DNA from 3 places in the Streptomyces sp. NPDC056160 genome. Region 1 is predicted to be linked to each of the others. Evidence: riboswitches for the same ligand, from Rfam matches in the RefSeq annotation. Region 1 holds a riboswitch; each other region holds the start of a gene.

Region 1 (5,002 bases):
CACCTCGGCGGTGAAGCGGCGGATGCCGCGCTCGCGGGCGACGGCCGCGATGTGCTCCAGGAGGGCGGAGGCGACCCCGCGGCCCTGATGGGCGTCCTGCACCAGGAAGGCGACCTCGGCCTCGTCGGAGACGGGGGGCGCGGGCGCGGCGCGCCCTGCGGCAGGGGCGGTGGGGGGCGACGGGCGGTCGGAGGCGGCCGCTCCCGCCGTGCCGACGCGGTCGTAGCGTACGGTGGCGATGAACTCGCCGCCGATCGTGGCCGCGAGTCCCACCCGGTCCACGAAGTCGTGGTGCGTGAAGCGGTGGACGTCCTTCGCGGACAGTCGCGGGTACGGCGCGAAGAAGCGGTAGTACTTGGACTCGTCAGACACCTGTTCGTAGAAGCTGACCAGCCGGTCGGCGTCCTCGGCGGTGATCGGGCGGATCCGCGCGGTGCCGCCGTCGCGCAGCACCACGTCGGCCTCCCAGTGCGCGGGGTACTCCTGCCGGTCCGACGAGGTGTGCATGGGCCCCAGAGTACGGCTCGCGTCCGACAACGGCGCGAGGCAGTCTGTGGGGGACACGCGTGAAGACACGCCCGGGGCGGAGCCCCGCCGGACCGAGGCCGCGGTCCGGCGCCGCCGGGGCACCGGCTCCGGTGCCGTCCGGGACGAGCTTCACGTATGGGAAACTGGTCTAGACAACCTGAAACACTGAAGGGCAGCATCACATGGCTGAGCGCCGCGTCAACGTCGGCTGGGCCGAGGGCCTCCACGCCCGCCCCGCTTCCATCTTCGTCCGGGCCGCCACGGCCTCAGGGGTCCCCGTGACGATCGCCAAGGCCGACGGCAACCCCGTCAACGCGGCCTCCATGCTGGCCGTCCTCGGCCTCGGTGCGCAGGGCGGCGAGGAGATCGTCCTCGCCTCCGACGCCGAGGGCGCGGACGCCGCCCTTGACCGGCTGGCCAAGCTGGTCGCCGAGGGGCTCGAGGAGCTTCCCGAGACCGTCTGACCGGTCGCCGGTCGCGGCGGGGCGGCACATATCGCATACGGAAACCGCGTCGTCCCCGTCTTTCCGGGCGGCGCGGTTTCCGTACGGCCCCGGTGGCGGGAAATGCGGAGCGCATCGGGGACGCCTGAACCAATTCAAGGCAGCGTGAATACCGCCCCGGGCAACCCCTCAGGCGATTTCCTCTTTGTATACGGCAGTCGTGTTAATTCCGTCCGGCCGATGTGTTGAGGGGACGTTTCAGAGCCCTCACTCGGTGTGCGGCGGTCACCCGTTCGGCGTGCAGGGCGGCGAGCGCACGGGCGCGTCCGGTGTCGCCGCGTGCCACGGCGTCCGTGATCGCCCCGTGCTCGGCCCACGCCTCCACCGGGTCGGCCGGGTCCGGCACCCCGTACATCCAGGCGATCTTGTGCCGCAGCTGCGCCAGTACGGTGCTCAGCGCGGCGCTGCCGCAGGCCTGGGCCAGGGTCTCGTGGAACCAGGCGGCCAGGGACCGCAGCTCCTCGCCGCCGCCGCTCACCGCTCGCTCCTGCCCCAGCCTGACCAGGCCGCGCAGCACCTTCAGATGGGCCTCGGTGCGCCGCTGGGCGGCCCGTGCGGCACCCAGCGGCTCCAGCAGGAGGCGCATCTCCAGCAGGTCGGCGGCCTCCTGCTCGGTCGGCTCGGCGACGCAGGCGCCCGCGTGCCGCCGGGTCACGACGAAGCCCTCGGCCTCCAGGGTGCGCAGCGCCTCGCGCACGGGCACGCGCGAGACGCCGTAGCGGCGCGCGAGGACTTCCTCGGTGAGCCGGGTGCCGCGTTCGTGGACCCCGGCGACGATGTCGTCCCGGATCGCCGTGCACACCGCGTGCGCCGGAACGCGCATGACCGACCTCCGCATTGATCCCCGTGGAACTCCCGCGATGAACGCGTGTTCCGTGACTCTATGGCAACGCGCGGGAATTTCCGACGGCGTGACGGAATCCGGGGATATTTTTTGGACAGTACGGAAGCACGGAAGCACGGAAGCACGTAAGCACGGAAGTGCGGAAGTGCGGAAGTGCGGAAACAGGCGCCGGAATGCGGAGAGCCCCGGCCGGTGGGCCGGGGCTCTGCCTGACGGTCAGCGCTTCACGCCTTCGGGCGGGTGCCGCCTCAGACGTGCACGCCGTGCTTGCGGAGGTAGGCGATCGGGTCGACGTCCGAGCCGTAGTCCGGGGCGGTGCGCGCCTCGAAGTGGAGGTGCGGGCCGGTGGCGTTGCCGGTGGCGCCGGACAGGCCGATCTGCTGACCTGGCGTGACCTGCTGGCCCACCGAGACGCCGATGGACGACAGGTGACCGTACTGGGTGTACATGCCGTCGGCCATCCTGATCACGATCTGGTTGCCGTACGCCCCGCCCCAGCCGGTCTGCACGACGGTGCCGACGCCGACCGCGTGCACCTCGGTGCCGGCGGCGGCGTGGAAGTCGATGCCGGTGTGGGAGCCGGAGGACCACAGGGAGCCGCCGGTCTTGTAGCCGGTGGAGACGTAGGAGCCGGTGATCGGCGGCACGAAGGTGTTGAGGCGCCGGCGCTCGGCCTCGCGGGCGGCCCGCTCCTTGGCCTCGCGCGCCTTCCTCGCCTGCTCGGCGGCCCGCTTGCGCGCGGCCTCCTCGGCCTGCTTCTGCCGGGCCGCCTCCATCTGGGCGGTGGCCTGCGCGTCGACCCGTTCGGCCACGGTGTCGCCGAGGGTGACGACCGGGGTGAGCCCGGTGTCCGCCGGGGCGGGGGTCTCGGCGGCGAGCGCCGGGGAGGCGGCGAGGGTGCCGATGACACCGGTGGTGGTGAGGGCCGCTACGCCCGCCGCGCGGGCGGTGGTGCGCTGCATCCGGCTGGGGCGACGGTGCTTCCCGGTGGCGCGCGTGAACGCCATGTGGTGGCTGGTCCTTTCCTTCCCTCTCGCCTACCGGGTTAGCTGACGGGTTCGGAGCAGGAAGGTCTCCTACGGGCCCCGCGCGCGGCGCGCGGTGTCCGATTCACCCCAGGGACTGCGTGGGTCCCCGGCTCCCCTGGCTCGCGCCGTACGGGGACTCGGCGATGACTGTCCGGTGCCGCGGGTGCGGCGCACTGCCCGACGAACAGCCGGACCGACGCTAGACGGGGCCGCTTCCGCATCCCAAACGGATCCGGGTTTTTGTAGCGCAGCCCACAGGGCAGACTGGCGGTCTCTCCCGCAATCCGGACATCACGGGGCCCTGGTGACGCCTCGGTCACCAGGGCCTCCCGCGTACCTGACTCTCGGTCTTCTCCGGGGCTCCCGCGCAGCTGCCTCTCGGTCACCCCCGCGGCTCCCGGCGTTGGTTACTCGGCGGCGACGACGGTCACCGGGCCGGCGCCGACGGCTTCGACGGGCTCCCTGATCTGTGCCGCGTCACCGACGAGAACCGTCACCAGCCGGTCCACCGGGAACGCGCTGACGACCGCCGCGGTGGCCTCCACCGTGCCGGTCTCGGCGAGCTGCTGATAGAGCGTCGCCTGGTAGTCGTCCGGCAGGTGCTGCTCGACCTGGTCGGCCAGCGTGCTCGCCACGGCGGCGGCCGTCTCGTACTTGAGCGGCGCCACACCGACGAGGTTCTGCACGGCGACGTCCCGCTCGGCCTCGGTGAGCCCCTCGGCGGCGAGCTTGCGCAGCACCGTGAAGAGGTCGTCCAGGGCCGGGCCGGTGTTGGGCGTGTCGACCGAGCCGCTGATCGCGAGCATCGCCGCGCCCGTGCCGTCGGGCGCGGAGCGCAGCACCTGGCCGAACGAGCGCACCCCGTAGGTGTAGCCCTTCTCCTCGCGCAGGACGCGGTCCAGGCGGGAGGTGAGGGTGCCGCCCAGGCAGTAGGTGCCGAGCACCTGGGCGGGCCACACGCGGTCGTGCCGGTCGGGTCCGACGCGGCCGATGAGCAGCTGCGTCTGCACGGCGCCGGGCCGGTCCACGATCACCACACGGCCGGTGTCGTCGGCGGTGACCGGCGGCACGGGCCGCGGCTCGGCCGGCGAGCCGGTCCAGGCGCCCAGGGTCTCGCCGAGCAGTTCGCCGAGGTCGATGCCGGTGAGGTCGCCGACGACCACGGCGGTGGCGGTCGCGGGCCGCACGTGCCGGTCGTAGAAGGCGCGGACGGCGGACGCGTCGACGGCGCGGACGGTCTCCTCCGTGCCCTGGCGCGGCCGCGACATGCGCGTGCCGGCCGGGAACAGCTCCTTGGAGAGTTCCTTGGCGGCGCGGCGGGAGGGGTTGGCCAGCTCGTGCGGGATCTCGTCGAGCCGGTTGCGCACCAGCCGCTCGACCTCGGACTCGGCGAACGCGGGCGCCCTGAGCGCGTCGGAGAGCAGACCGAGCCCCTTGGCCAGGCGGGAGGCCGGGACCTCCAGGCTGAGCCGTACGCCGGGGTGGTCGGCGTGGGTGTCCAGGGTGGCGCCCGCGCGCTCCAGCTCGGCGGCGAACTCCTCGGCGGAGTGCTTGTCGGTGCCCTCGGAGAAGGCCCGCGCCATGATGGTGGCGACGCCGTCCAGGCCGGCCGGCTCGGCGTCCAGGGGCGCGTCGAGGAGCACCTCGACGGCGACGACCTGCTGGCCGGGTCGGTGGCAGCGCAGCACCGTCAGGCCGTTGTCCAGCGTGCCGCGCTCGGGGGCCGGGAACGCCCACGGCCGGGCCTCGCCCGCCTGGGGGCGGGGGTGGAAGTCCATGGTGGCCAGCTCGGTCACTTCGCCGTCTCCTCGGTGTCTTCGCCGGCCGCGGCGTCCGCGTCCGGTGCCTGCTCCTGTGCGTCGGGGGCGGTCGGCTCGTAGACGAGGACCGCGCGGTTGTCGGGGCGCAGACGGGCCTTGGCGACCTCCTGGACCTCCTCGGGCGTCACCTCCAGTACGCGCTGGACGGCGGTCAGGGCGAGCTGCGGGTCGCCGAACAGGACGGCGTAGCGGCACAGTTCGTCGGCGCGGCCCGCGACGGTGCCGAGCCGGTCCAGCCACTCGCGCTCCAGCTGGGCCTGGGCGCGCTCCATCTCCTCG
Region 2 (5,002 bases), on a different contig from region 1:
GGGACGCGCCCGGACGCTGCCGTGAGGGTGCTCAGAGCCGGCGGGCCGCGGCGGTGAACTCCGCCCAGCTCCCCGGGGAGAAGAGCAGCGCGGGTCCGTCCGGGTCCTTGGAGTCGCGTACGGCGAGCAGCCCGGCGTACGGCTCGGCGGCAGGCCTGGCTGTCTCGACGCAGTTGTTCGCTCCCGTGCTGTAGCTGCTGCGCAGCCACCGCACGGCGTGCAGATCGGTCGTGGAAGGTACGGTCCGAGGCAGAGCAGACATGGTGCCTCCTTGACGTTTGCCGTGGTCGCGCGCCGTCACCTGTCCTGGCGCATCCCCGCGATGAAGTCCAGCGAGTCCTCGATCGACAGGGCATGGAACCGAAGGGTGTCGAAGGCCTCCGTGTAGGCCTCCAGGTCTTCTTTCCGTTCGAGATGGAAGCTACGCGTCAAGTGGTCAAGAACGACCACATCCAGATCAGAAGTGTTCGAAAATGAGAAGATGACGAAAGGGCCGGTCACGCCGATGTGCGCCCCGGCGGCGAACGGCAGCACCTGCAAGGACACCTGGGGCAGCCGCGCCGCCTCGCTCAGCCGCTCCAGCTGGCGGTCCATGATCTCGGGGCCGCCGACCTCCCGGCGCAGCACCGCCTCGTCCAGCACCGCGTTCAGCGTGAGCGGCCGGTCGGACCGCAGCACGGCCTGACGGGCCAGCCGCACCTCCACCAGCGCGTCCAGCCGGTCGTCGTCGAGTCCGTCCACGGCGGCCCGTGTCACCGCACGGGCGTACTCCGGTGTCTGGAGCAGCCCGGGGACGACCGAGGTCTCCAGCGTGCGCATCGCGCTCGCCTGTGACTCCAGACTGATGAAGTCGCGGTACGTCGGGGGCAGTACGCCGCGGTAGGCGTGCCACCAGTGGTGCCGGCCGTCGCCGTCGTCGGAGCCCGCCAGCACCAGCAGCAGTTCCCGCAGCTGGGAGTCGCGGACCGCGTAGGCGTCCAGCAGTAACCGCACATCGGCCGGTTTCACCCCGCTGGCGCCGGTCTCGATCCGGCTCACCTTCGACTGGTGCCAGCCCACGAGCCGGGCCGCCTCGCCGCTGGTGAGACCCGCGCCGGTGCGCAGGCTGCGCAGTTCGGCTCCGAGCTTGCGGCGGCGCACCGCGGGACCGTGCTGCATGGAACCGGCTCCTCACTACTTTCCCGGAAGGGCGTCAAATATGGTCTCCCGTCGCAGAGTTCACCGCTTCGAGGGACAGATATATGCACATCTCGGTGGATCGCCACCCGGGACCGGCCCGGTGGTGGCAACCTGACGGCGAACCACCAGTCCGGGACCGTACTCGAAACCATCCGCTCCGTGTCCAACCGCGGTCCCGCGGGAAAGGGACGACGTCGCCATGGCAGACCACCTGGAAGCATCCGTCACTCTGCCGAGCGATCCCGCCTCGGTAGCGGTCGCCCGAAGCTACGCGGTCGCCGCGCTGGCGGAGTGGGGCCTGCCGTCGGAGACGGACACCGCGGACACCGTGCGGCTCATCGTCTCGGAACTGGCCACCAACGCCGTACAGCACACCCTCGGCCAGTCGCCCACCTTCAGGGTGGACCTCGTCCTCGACCGCGACGAACAACTGCGCATCGGGGTCACCGACAGCCACCCGCGGTTCCCCAGACGACTGCCGGCCGCTGTCCAGCAGGACAACGGCCGGGGCATGGTGATCATCCGGTGGCTCACCGCGGAGTGCGGCGGCAGGGTGACCGTGCGGCCCACCCGTGAGGGCGGCAAGACGGTCAGCGTGGACCTCCCGTGGCCGGTGCGCACCCACCCGGTCACGGCGACGGGACGGCAGGAGCCCTAGGCGTACGGCCCTGCCGGCGGCTTCGTCGGTGTCCCCGACCGCTGCCCGGGGGCGGTGGCGGCAGTCGCCGGGACCGCCGCCGCTTGCCGGGTGGGTCAGCTGACCCGGCCGTACCAGACGCTCCTGCTCCAGATCCTCTCCAGTTTCACCACGTCCCCGGTCTTCGGCGCGTGCCAGATCCTGCCCGAGCCGGCGTAGATGCCGACGTGGTAGACGTACGAGCCGGAGTGGAAGAACACCAGGTCCCCGGCCCGGCGGCTCCTCGAGGAGATGTGCCGCGACTTGTTGTACTGCTGCGCGGCCGTGCGGGGCAGCTTCTTGCCCGCCCTCTTGAAGGAGTACAGCGTCAGACCGGAGCAGTCGAACCTGCGCGGGCCCGTTGCGCCCCACTGGTAAGGGGAGCCCTTCTTGGACGCCGCGATCTGCAGCGCCTTCGTCGCCATGGTGGCGGCCGAGGCGTCGGAGGCGACGCCGGGCACCACGATCGAGCCGCCGACGGCGGCGAGGGTCAGGGCCGAGGCCGTGCCGGCCCGGGCCATGAGCGACGGGACACGATTGAGCGCAGTCATGCGCAACCCTTCGTCAGCCGCCTGTGAAGGATGACCTGTCGGATTCGGGCTGGCGAAGTAGCCCGGCCGCCCGCAGGCGGCTTCACCCCAAGGGCTGCTCGGCCCGGTCATGGCGTGACCGTGCCGGCGACCCGTCGTGCTCGGGTCCTCCACTCCTGCCGATCCACTTCCGTCGACCGATCATCCGGGCGGCGGCAGGACTCGGCGTCCGCCCGGACCGCCCCGCCGTTGTGGCGGGGGCTTGTCGTCAGACAGGGATCTTCACCTATGGATGTCAGAAAATCCCAACGGAACGGGTCCTTTGTGCTGTTACTCACCCCTCGCCCGTTCGGGTGGACGGTCGTGCGCTCGAACGACTGTCCGTGCACCCCGCAAGCGCAGGACCAGCAGCGGAAGATGCCGTTCCGCCATCCGGGCATGCGCGCCGTGCAACCCGAACGGCCCCGGAAAAAGGACGTTTGCCTACGCCGAAAGGGGGTACCCCATTTGGGCCGTTTCGGCCCTCGTCGGCCGCAGGTGCCGGGGCACTGCGGCACGAGGGGGTCGGCGCCGCCCGCCTCCGGTCGTGCGCGGGGCCCTCATGCAGCAAGCTGGAGGCGGAACTCCGGCCGTTCGACGACCCAGGGGATCTCCATGGCGTTCTTCGCGATGTCCAGGCGGCACCCGCTCCAGCCGCTGTCCGTCACCGACCTGGTGGCGGAGCACGAGCGGCTGCACGAGGAGATCGACCAGTTGCAGCGCGCCCTGACGTCGCACGCCGTCATCGACCAGGCCATCGGGGCGCTGGTGGCCGTCGGACGCGTCCCGCCGGACGGTGCCTGGCGGGTCCTGCGCGAGGTCTCGCAGCGCACCAACACGAAGGTGCGCACGGTCGCCGAGCACATCCTGAAGTTCGCCCAGGGCGGTGCGCTCTCGGACACCGAGCTGGAGGAGCTGAGGCGGGCGCTCGACCGCCAGGCCGCACGCGGGTCCGCGCGCCGCTGCGCGCCCTGAACAGCCTCCGAGCCCTCCCGGCGCGCCGCCCCCTCCCCGCGCCCTCCCCGCGCGCACAGCGCCCCGCCCTGCCCGCGCGCACGGCGCCCCGCAGGGCGCGCGCCGACCCGGCTCCGCTGAGCGGAACACCGTACGCCGGTTATCGGATTGGCAAAGAAGGTCAACGACCCCTGTTCTCAGACACCTCACAGCCGGAAGGATCCGCCGTACTCGATTCGCAACGATGTACGGGGAGGTCCCACTTGAGGGTCATGAGACCGAAGAACCGGGCTGTCGCGCTCGGTTCGGCCGGCGCGCTGGTGACGGCGACCCTGATAGCCGGCGCCGTGGCGGCCCCCGCGGCCAGCGCGGACAGCCGCCACGGCCAGGACCGTGAGGCCCGGGGCGCGGCGATCGCCGCGGACCGCGCCGCCGGGGCCGGCATCGACTGGCAGGACTGCCCCGCCGACTGGGGGCTGGCCAAGCCCATCCAGTGCGGCTACGTCTCGGTGCCGCTCGACTACGCGCACCCGTACGGCAAGCAGATCAAGCTCGCCGTCGACCGCATCGGCAACACCGGCACCAAGGGTGAGCGCCAGGGCGCCCTCGTCTACAACCCGGGCGGACCGGGCGGCTCCGGTCTGCGGTTCCCCGCCCGGGTCACCGCCAAGAACCCCGTCTGGGCCAACGTGGCCAAGGCCTACGACTTCGTCGGCTTCGACCCGCGCGGTGTCGGCCACTCCACGCCCATCTCCTGCGCGGACCCGCAGGAGTACGTGAAGGCGCCCAAGGCGGACCCGGTGCCCGACTCCGAGGCCGACAAGCGCGCCCAGCGCAAGCTGGCCCGCGAGTACGCCGACGGCTGCTACGACCGCACCGGCCGCGCGATGCTCGAGCAGATGACGACGCCGAACACCGCCCGCGACCTGGACGTCATCCGCGCCGCGCTCGGCGAGAAGAAGATCAACTACCTGGGTGTCTCCTACGGCACCTACCTCGGGGCCGTCTACGGCACACTGTTCCCGGGCCACGTGCGCCGGATGCTCGTCGACAGCGTCGTCAACCCGGCCCAGGAGAACATCTGGTACGAGGCCAACCTCAACCAGGACATCGCCTTCGAGGGCCGCTGGAAGGACTGGCAGGACTGGGTCGCCAAGAACGACGCCAGCTTCCACCTGGGCACCACCCGCGCCGCCGTCCAGGCCAAGTGGCTCCAGCTGCGCGCCACCGCGAAGAAGCACCCGATCGGCGGAGTCGTCGGCCCGGCCGAGCTGCTCGGCTTCTTCCAGAGCGCCCCGTACTACGACTCCTCCTGGGTGCCGGTGGCGACGGCGTTCAGCAAGTACTTCGCCGGTGACGCCCAGCCGCTGATCAACGCCGCCGCCCCCGACATGAGCGACATCGCGGGCAACATCGCCACGGAGAACAGCAACGCGGTCTACACCGCCGTCGAGTGCGCCGACGCCAAGTGGCCCACCAGCTGGCACAAGTGGGACCGGGACAACACCCGGCTCAACGCCCAGTACCCGTTCCTGACCTGGTCCAACGCATGGATGAACCTGCCGTGCGCCACCTGGCCGGTCAAGCAGCGGACCCCGCTGGACGTCAAGACCGGCAAGGGTCT
Region 3 (5,002 bases), on a different contig from region 1:
CAGGCACTGCCAGACCCACAGTGCGACCACGGGTTCCCGCTCGGGCCACTCCGCCCGGGTCAGAGCGCGGGGAACCGGCACGGCGGCCGTCAGAGCGACGGCGCTCAGCAGGAGCAGGCAGACGGTCATGCCACGGTCTCCGGTCCTGATCGGAGGTGGGCGGATGTCGGGTCGTGCGGTGGGGCGTGCGGTGCGGTGCGGTGGAGCGGGATGCGGTGCGGGGCGTGCTGTGCGGCATGCGATGCGGTGGTGCCGGGAGTCGAGCCGCGGTCGTACGGGCGAGTGGTGCGCGGTGGTGCCGTGCGGACCGTGCGGGCGTGGTGCGCGCGCAGCGCGGGCCTATCCAGTATGACGGGGACGGGCCCCACGAGTCATGGTCCGGCGGCAACCGACCCGCACGGCATCCGTGATGACGACTACGGCGTCACCCCGCCACGATCCGCCCCGTCACCTCTCCCAGCCCCACCCGGGTCCCGTCCGCGCCCGGGGCCCACGCCGACAGCGTCACCACGTCCCCGTCCTCCAGGAACGCACGCTTGCCGTCCGGGAGTTCGAGCGGTTCACGGCCGTTCCACGTGAGTTCCAGGAGCGAGCCGCGCTGGGCGGGCTCCGGTCCGCTCACCGTGCCCGACCCGTACAGGTCGCCGGTGCGCAGCGAGGCACCGTTGACGGTCATCTGGGCCAGTTGCTGGGCGGCCGTCCAGTACATGGTGGAGAAGGGCGGTTCGGACACGACGTGGCCGTTGATCGCGATGGAGATCCGCAGGTCATAGCCGCCGGGCTCCTCCCCGGTGTCGTCCAGGTACGGCAGCAGCTGGTGCGTGCGGTGCGGCGGGGCCAGCCGCGCGTCCTCCAGGGCGTCCAGCGGAGTGATCCACGCCGACACCGACGTGGCGAACGACTTGCCGAGGAAGGGTCCGAGCGGAACGTACTCCCAGGCCTGGATGTCCCGTGCCGACCAGTCGTTGAGCAGGCAGAGCCCGAAGACGTGCTCGCGGAAGTCCGCGAGGGCCACCGGCTGTCCGAGCCGCGAGGGCACGCCCACCACGAAACCGACCTCGGCCTCGATGTCCAGCCGGACGGAGGGCCCGAAGACGGGGGCGGGGTCGGCGGGCGCCTTGCGCTGTCCCGAGGGGCGTACGACGTCCGTGCCCGACACGACCACCGTGCCGGAGCGGCCGTGGTAACCGATCGGCAGATGCTTCCAGTTGGGGGTCAGCGAGTCCCCGGCGTCGGGGCGGAAGATCTGGCCGACGTTGCGCGCGTGGTTCTCGGACGCGTAGAAGTCGACGTAGTCCGCGACCTCGAAGGGCAGGTGGAGGGTGACCGAGGACAGGGGGTGCAGGAACTGTGCCACCGTCTCCTGGTGGGCGGGCACGGTCACCCACGCCGTCAGCGCGCGCCGTACGTCCGACCAGGCGGTGCGGCCCGCGGCGAGCAGCGGGCTCAGGGTGGGTCGCGCCAGCAGGGCGGCGTAGGGGGAGCCGAGCGCCAGTGCCGCCGCGCCCGCGTCGAGGACGTGGTCGCCGAGCCGGACGCCGACGGTCCGTTCCTGCGATCCCGCGCGGGAGAAGACACCGTAGGGAAGGTTGTGCGGACCGAAGGGGTCGCCCTCGGGGACCTCGAAGGGGGGCATCGGGTTCTGCCTCTCTTTCGTCTGCCGTGCGTTCCGTGGGGCGCAGGCGGCGGCCGGGCCACACGGTCATGTGGTCGCGCCACACGTTACGGAAGAGGTGCCGTCTTGGGCAGGGGATAAAGAGTCCACAATGTCCGGATTGGGCTTGCCGGGGCGGCAATTGCGCCTCAGCGCACCCGGCCTCACCACCCGGCACCGACCCGGCACCGACACCGGGTATCACCACCCGGATCGGCCCGGCACCACCGCCCGGCACCGGCTCGGCACCGCCGCCGCACGGGCGCGGTCCACCGGGCACGTGGCCCCGTTCCCGTGCGTCACCCGCGTGGCGGATGATCCGTATTCTCTGATCATGCCCGTTCGCCCCGCCCCCGCCCTCATCGCCACCGACCTGGACGGAACGCTGCTGCGCGGCGACGACACCCTGTCCGAGCGTTCCCTCGCCGCGCTCGCGCGGGTGACGGCGGCGGGCGCACGGCACCTCGTCGTGACCGGCCGGCCGGCGCCGAGGGTGCGGTCGCTGCTCAAGGACCTGGGGTGCACGGGGCTCGCGGTCTGCGGCCAGGGCGCGCAGCTCTACGACGCCGGGGCGGACCGCCTGCTGTGGTCGGTGACGCTGGACCGGGAGACGGCCGAGACGGCGCTCGGCAAGATCGAGGCCGAGGTGGGCGAGGTGTACGCGGCGGTCGACCAGGACGGAGTGGACGGGCTCACGCTCATCGAGCCCGGGTACCGCATGCCGCACCCGACCCTGCCCGCCCGGCGGGTGGGGCGGCGCGACGACCTGTGGCGCACGCCCATCAGCAAGGTGCTGCTGCGCCATCCCGGCCTGTCCGACGACGAGCTTGCGGAGGCGGCCCGCGGTGTGGTCGGTTCCCTCGCCACGGTCACCATGTCGGGCCCGGGGACCGTGGAACTGCAGCCCCGCGGCATCACCAAGGCGACCGGTCTCGCGCTGGCCGCCGGGCGTCTGGGGCTGGGGCCCGAGGGCACCCTCGCCTTCGGGGACATGCCGAACGACATCCCCATGTTCCGGTGGGCCGCCCGTGGGGTGGCGATGGCCGACGCCCATCCGGAGCTGAAGGCGGTCGCCGACGAGGTCACCACGTCGAACGAGGACGACGGCGTGGCCGTCGTCCTCGAGCGACTGTTCACCTGACCCGGTCGGCTCAGTACGCGCTGTAGACGTTGTCGATGGAGCCGTAGCGCGCTGCTGCGTAGTTGCAGGCGGCCGTGATGTTGGAGACCGGGTTGTAGATGTCGAACGAGGTGCCCGACACGTGGTAGGCGTTGAAGGTCGGCTGGATGACCTGGAGCAGGCCCTTGGACGGGATGCCCGCGGCGGCGTTGGAGTCCCAGTTGTTGATGGCCATCGGGTTGCCGGACGACTCGCGCATCACGTTGCGGTAGATGCCGTTGTACGTGCCGGGGATGCCCTTCTGGCCCATGATCGCGAGCGACTCGCGGATCCAGCCGTCCAGGGTGTTCGGGTAGGCGACGGTGCTCGCCGCCGTGGCGGTGGTCGTGGCCGTCGTGGTGGTGGCCGCGGAGGCGCTGGCGGCGCCGATCAGGGGCAGGGCGAGGACGGCGGCACCCGTGCCGGAGACGGCGAGGGTGCGGACGAGGCGAGCGGTGCGGGAACGGCGCTGACCGTTTGCGTGCATGGCGGATTCCTCTCCGTCGCCTGCGAGGTGAGCTGTCGGGTTCGGGCGGGGAGGTGCCCGGCCGCGCCCCATAGGGCGCGGCTTCACCCCGAGCCGTTCCGGCGCGGCGTACGACGTAGGACGACGTACGGCGCTCCGGCCCGGCGACTTACCTGGGTCCCCCGCTCCTGCCATGAGTGGTTCGGTCGATGGATATCGGGCGGTGGCAGGATTCGGCGGTCCGCCCGACTGGCCGGGAACGTATGCGAGAGCACATGTCCCGAACAAGTACCTGATTCACACATCGCCCTAGTTGACCTTGTTCTGGGGCGTTTCGGGTGCTTGATCCTTTGCAGTTGCCAAGGGTCAACTGGCTTGCGGGGGAAGGGGAGCTGGGGCTGTCCGGGGGGTGACGGGGCGGCGGTGTGAGCGTGACTCAAGTCACGGAATAATCCGCCGAGGAGCATTTGCGGCCAAGGGGAATTGGAATATCAATAGGGGTAAATCGGACTCACGATGGCGGGGGTGAAGCGGAGGCGAGGGGGAATCGGGAACAAGGATGCGGGGCGGGTCGTGACGTGACGAGTGGAAGGGTGACGGTCGTCACGCTTGGTGAGGTCGTGGCCCTGTTCGTACGTATGTATAGGCGAGGGCGGGTTCCGGGGAGGAGTGAGGGCAGGGAGGGGGGCGGGTAGGGAGGAGGGAGTCGATAAATATCTGTTCATATGTGGTGATCGAAAACATATCGGTCGTGATCCGATACCACCTGGCCTGTATCGGTGGGCGCTATCGGTGATCGAAACGTGACCGGATACGCTGACTTGAGTGATGGCAGCGACCTATCGACAAACCGTGTAACGCCAGCAGACACCAGCAGACAGGAGACCCCTCGTGACCGTCGTCGGGCCGTTCGGGCTGAGCGTGCGGGACCAGGCTCTCGAAGCCGATGTCCAGGCCGGGTTGGCGGCTGTCGAGGAAGGGCTGCTCGAAGCCACCAAGAGCGAGGTCCCGTTCATCACGGAGGCCGCTCAGCACCTCGTCAAGGCCGGCGGGAAGCGGTTCCGTCCGCTGCTCGTGATGCTCGCGGCCCAGTTCGGTGACCCGTACGCGCCGGGGATCGTGCCGTCGGCCGTCGTCGTGGAGCTGACCCACCTGGCCACGCTCTACCACGACGACGTCATGGACGAGGCCGCCGTGCGGCGCGGAGTGGCCAGTGCGAACACCCGCTGGGGCAACTCGGTGGCGGTGCTCACCGGCGACTTCCTCTTCGCCCGGGCCTCGCAGATCCTCGCCGACCTCGGACCGGAGGCCGTCCGGGTGCAGGCCCTGGCGTTCGAACGGCTGGTCACCGGGCAGATCCTGGAGACGGCGGGCCCGCAGGACGGCAGGGACCCCGTCGAGCACTACCTGGACGTACTGGGCGGCAAGACGGGTTCCCTGGTGGCCGTGTCCTGCCGGTTCGGCGCGATGATGTCCGGGGCCGACGAGACCGTCGTCGACGTGCTCACGCAGTACGGGGAGCGGCTCGGCGTCGCCTTCCAGCTGGCGGACGACGTCCTGGACATCGCCTCCGACTCCCACGAGTCCGGCAAGACACCGGGCACCGACCTGCGCGAGGGCGTCGCGACACTCCCGGTGCTGCGGCTGCGCGAGCGCGCGGCGCGGCTGGGGCTGGCCGAGGACATCGCCCTGTGCGAACTGCTCGACTCCGACCTGAGCGACG

The links. A riboswitch is a leader RNA that binds a small molecule or an ion and turns the genes downstream of it on or off. The one in region 1 is predicted to bind cyclic di-AMP.
Positions count from the first base shown of each region.
Region 2: linked by a shared signal. The riboswitch ahead of ACFC02_RS00980 (C40 family peptidase) and the one ahead of ACFC02_RS16225 (peptidoglycan DD-metalloendopeptidase family protein) in region 1 are both predicted to bind cyclic di-AMP.
Region 3: linked by a shared signal. The riboswitch ahead of ACFC02_RS12220 (transglycosylase SLT domain-containing protein) and the one ahead of ACFC02_RS16225 (peptidoglycan DD-metalloendopeptidase family protein) in region 1 are both predicted to bind cyclic di-AMP.

Region 1 is NZ_JBHJUW010000037.1:21,693-26,694, reverse strand. Features, by position in the region: gene ACFC02_RS16240 (GNAT family N-acetyltransferase) at 1-507, opposite strand, end outside; gene ACFC02_RS16235 (HPr family phosphocarrier protein) at 711-992, shown strand; gene ACFC02_RS16230 (GntR family transcriptional regulator) at 1,195-1,854, opposite strand; gene ACFC02_RS16225 (peptidoglycan DD-metalloendopeptidase family protein) at 2,124-2,882, opposite strand; cyclic di-AMP (ydaO/yuaA leader) riboswitch at 2,895-3,056, opposite strand; gene ACFC02_RS16220 (pitrilysin family protein) at 3,311-4,699, opposite strand; gene ACFC02_RS16215 (pitrilysin family protein) at 4,696-5,002, opposite strand, start outside.
Region 2 is NZ_JBHJUW010000002.1:32,639-37,640, forward strand. Features, by position in the region: gene ACFC02_RS00965 (DUF397 domain-containing protein) at 32-262, opposite strand; gene ACFC02_RS00970 (helix-turn-helix domain-containing protein) at 298-1,158, opposite strand; gene ACFC02_RS00975 (ATP-binding protein) at 1,379-1,837, shown strand; gene ACFC02_RS00980 (C40 family peptidase) at 1,933-2,406, opposite strand; cyclic di-AMP (ydaO/yuaA leader) riboswitch at 2,410-2,591, opposite strand; gene ACFC02_RS00985 (ANTAR domain-containing protein) at 3,040-3,399, shown strand; gene ACFC02_RS00990 (alpha/beta hydrolase) at 3,651-5,002, shown strand, end outside.
Region 3 is NZ_JBHJUW010000025.1:62,709-67,710, forward strand. Features, by position in the region: gene ACFC02_RS12205 (M56 family metallopeptidase) at 1-129, opposite strand, end outside; gene fahA (fumarylacetoacetase) at 425-1,636, opposite strand; gene ACFC02_RS12215 (HAD family hydrolase) at 1,989-2,795, shown strand; gene ACFC02_RS12220 (transglycosylase SLT domain-containing protein) at 2,806-3,300, opposite strand; cyclic di-AMP (ydaO/yuaA leader) riboswitch at 3,305-3,497, opposite strand; gene ACFC02_RS12225 (polyprenyl synthetase family protein) at 4,171-5,002, shown strand, end outside.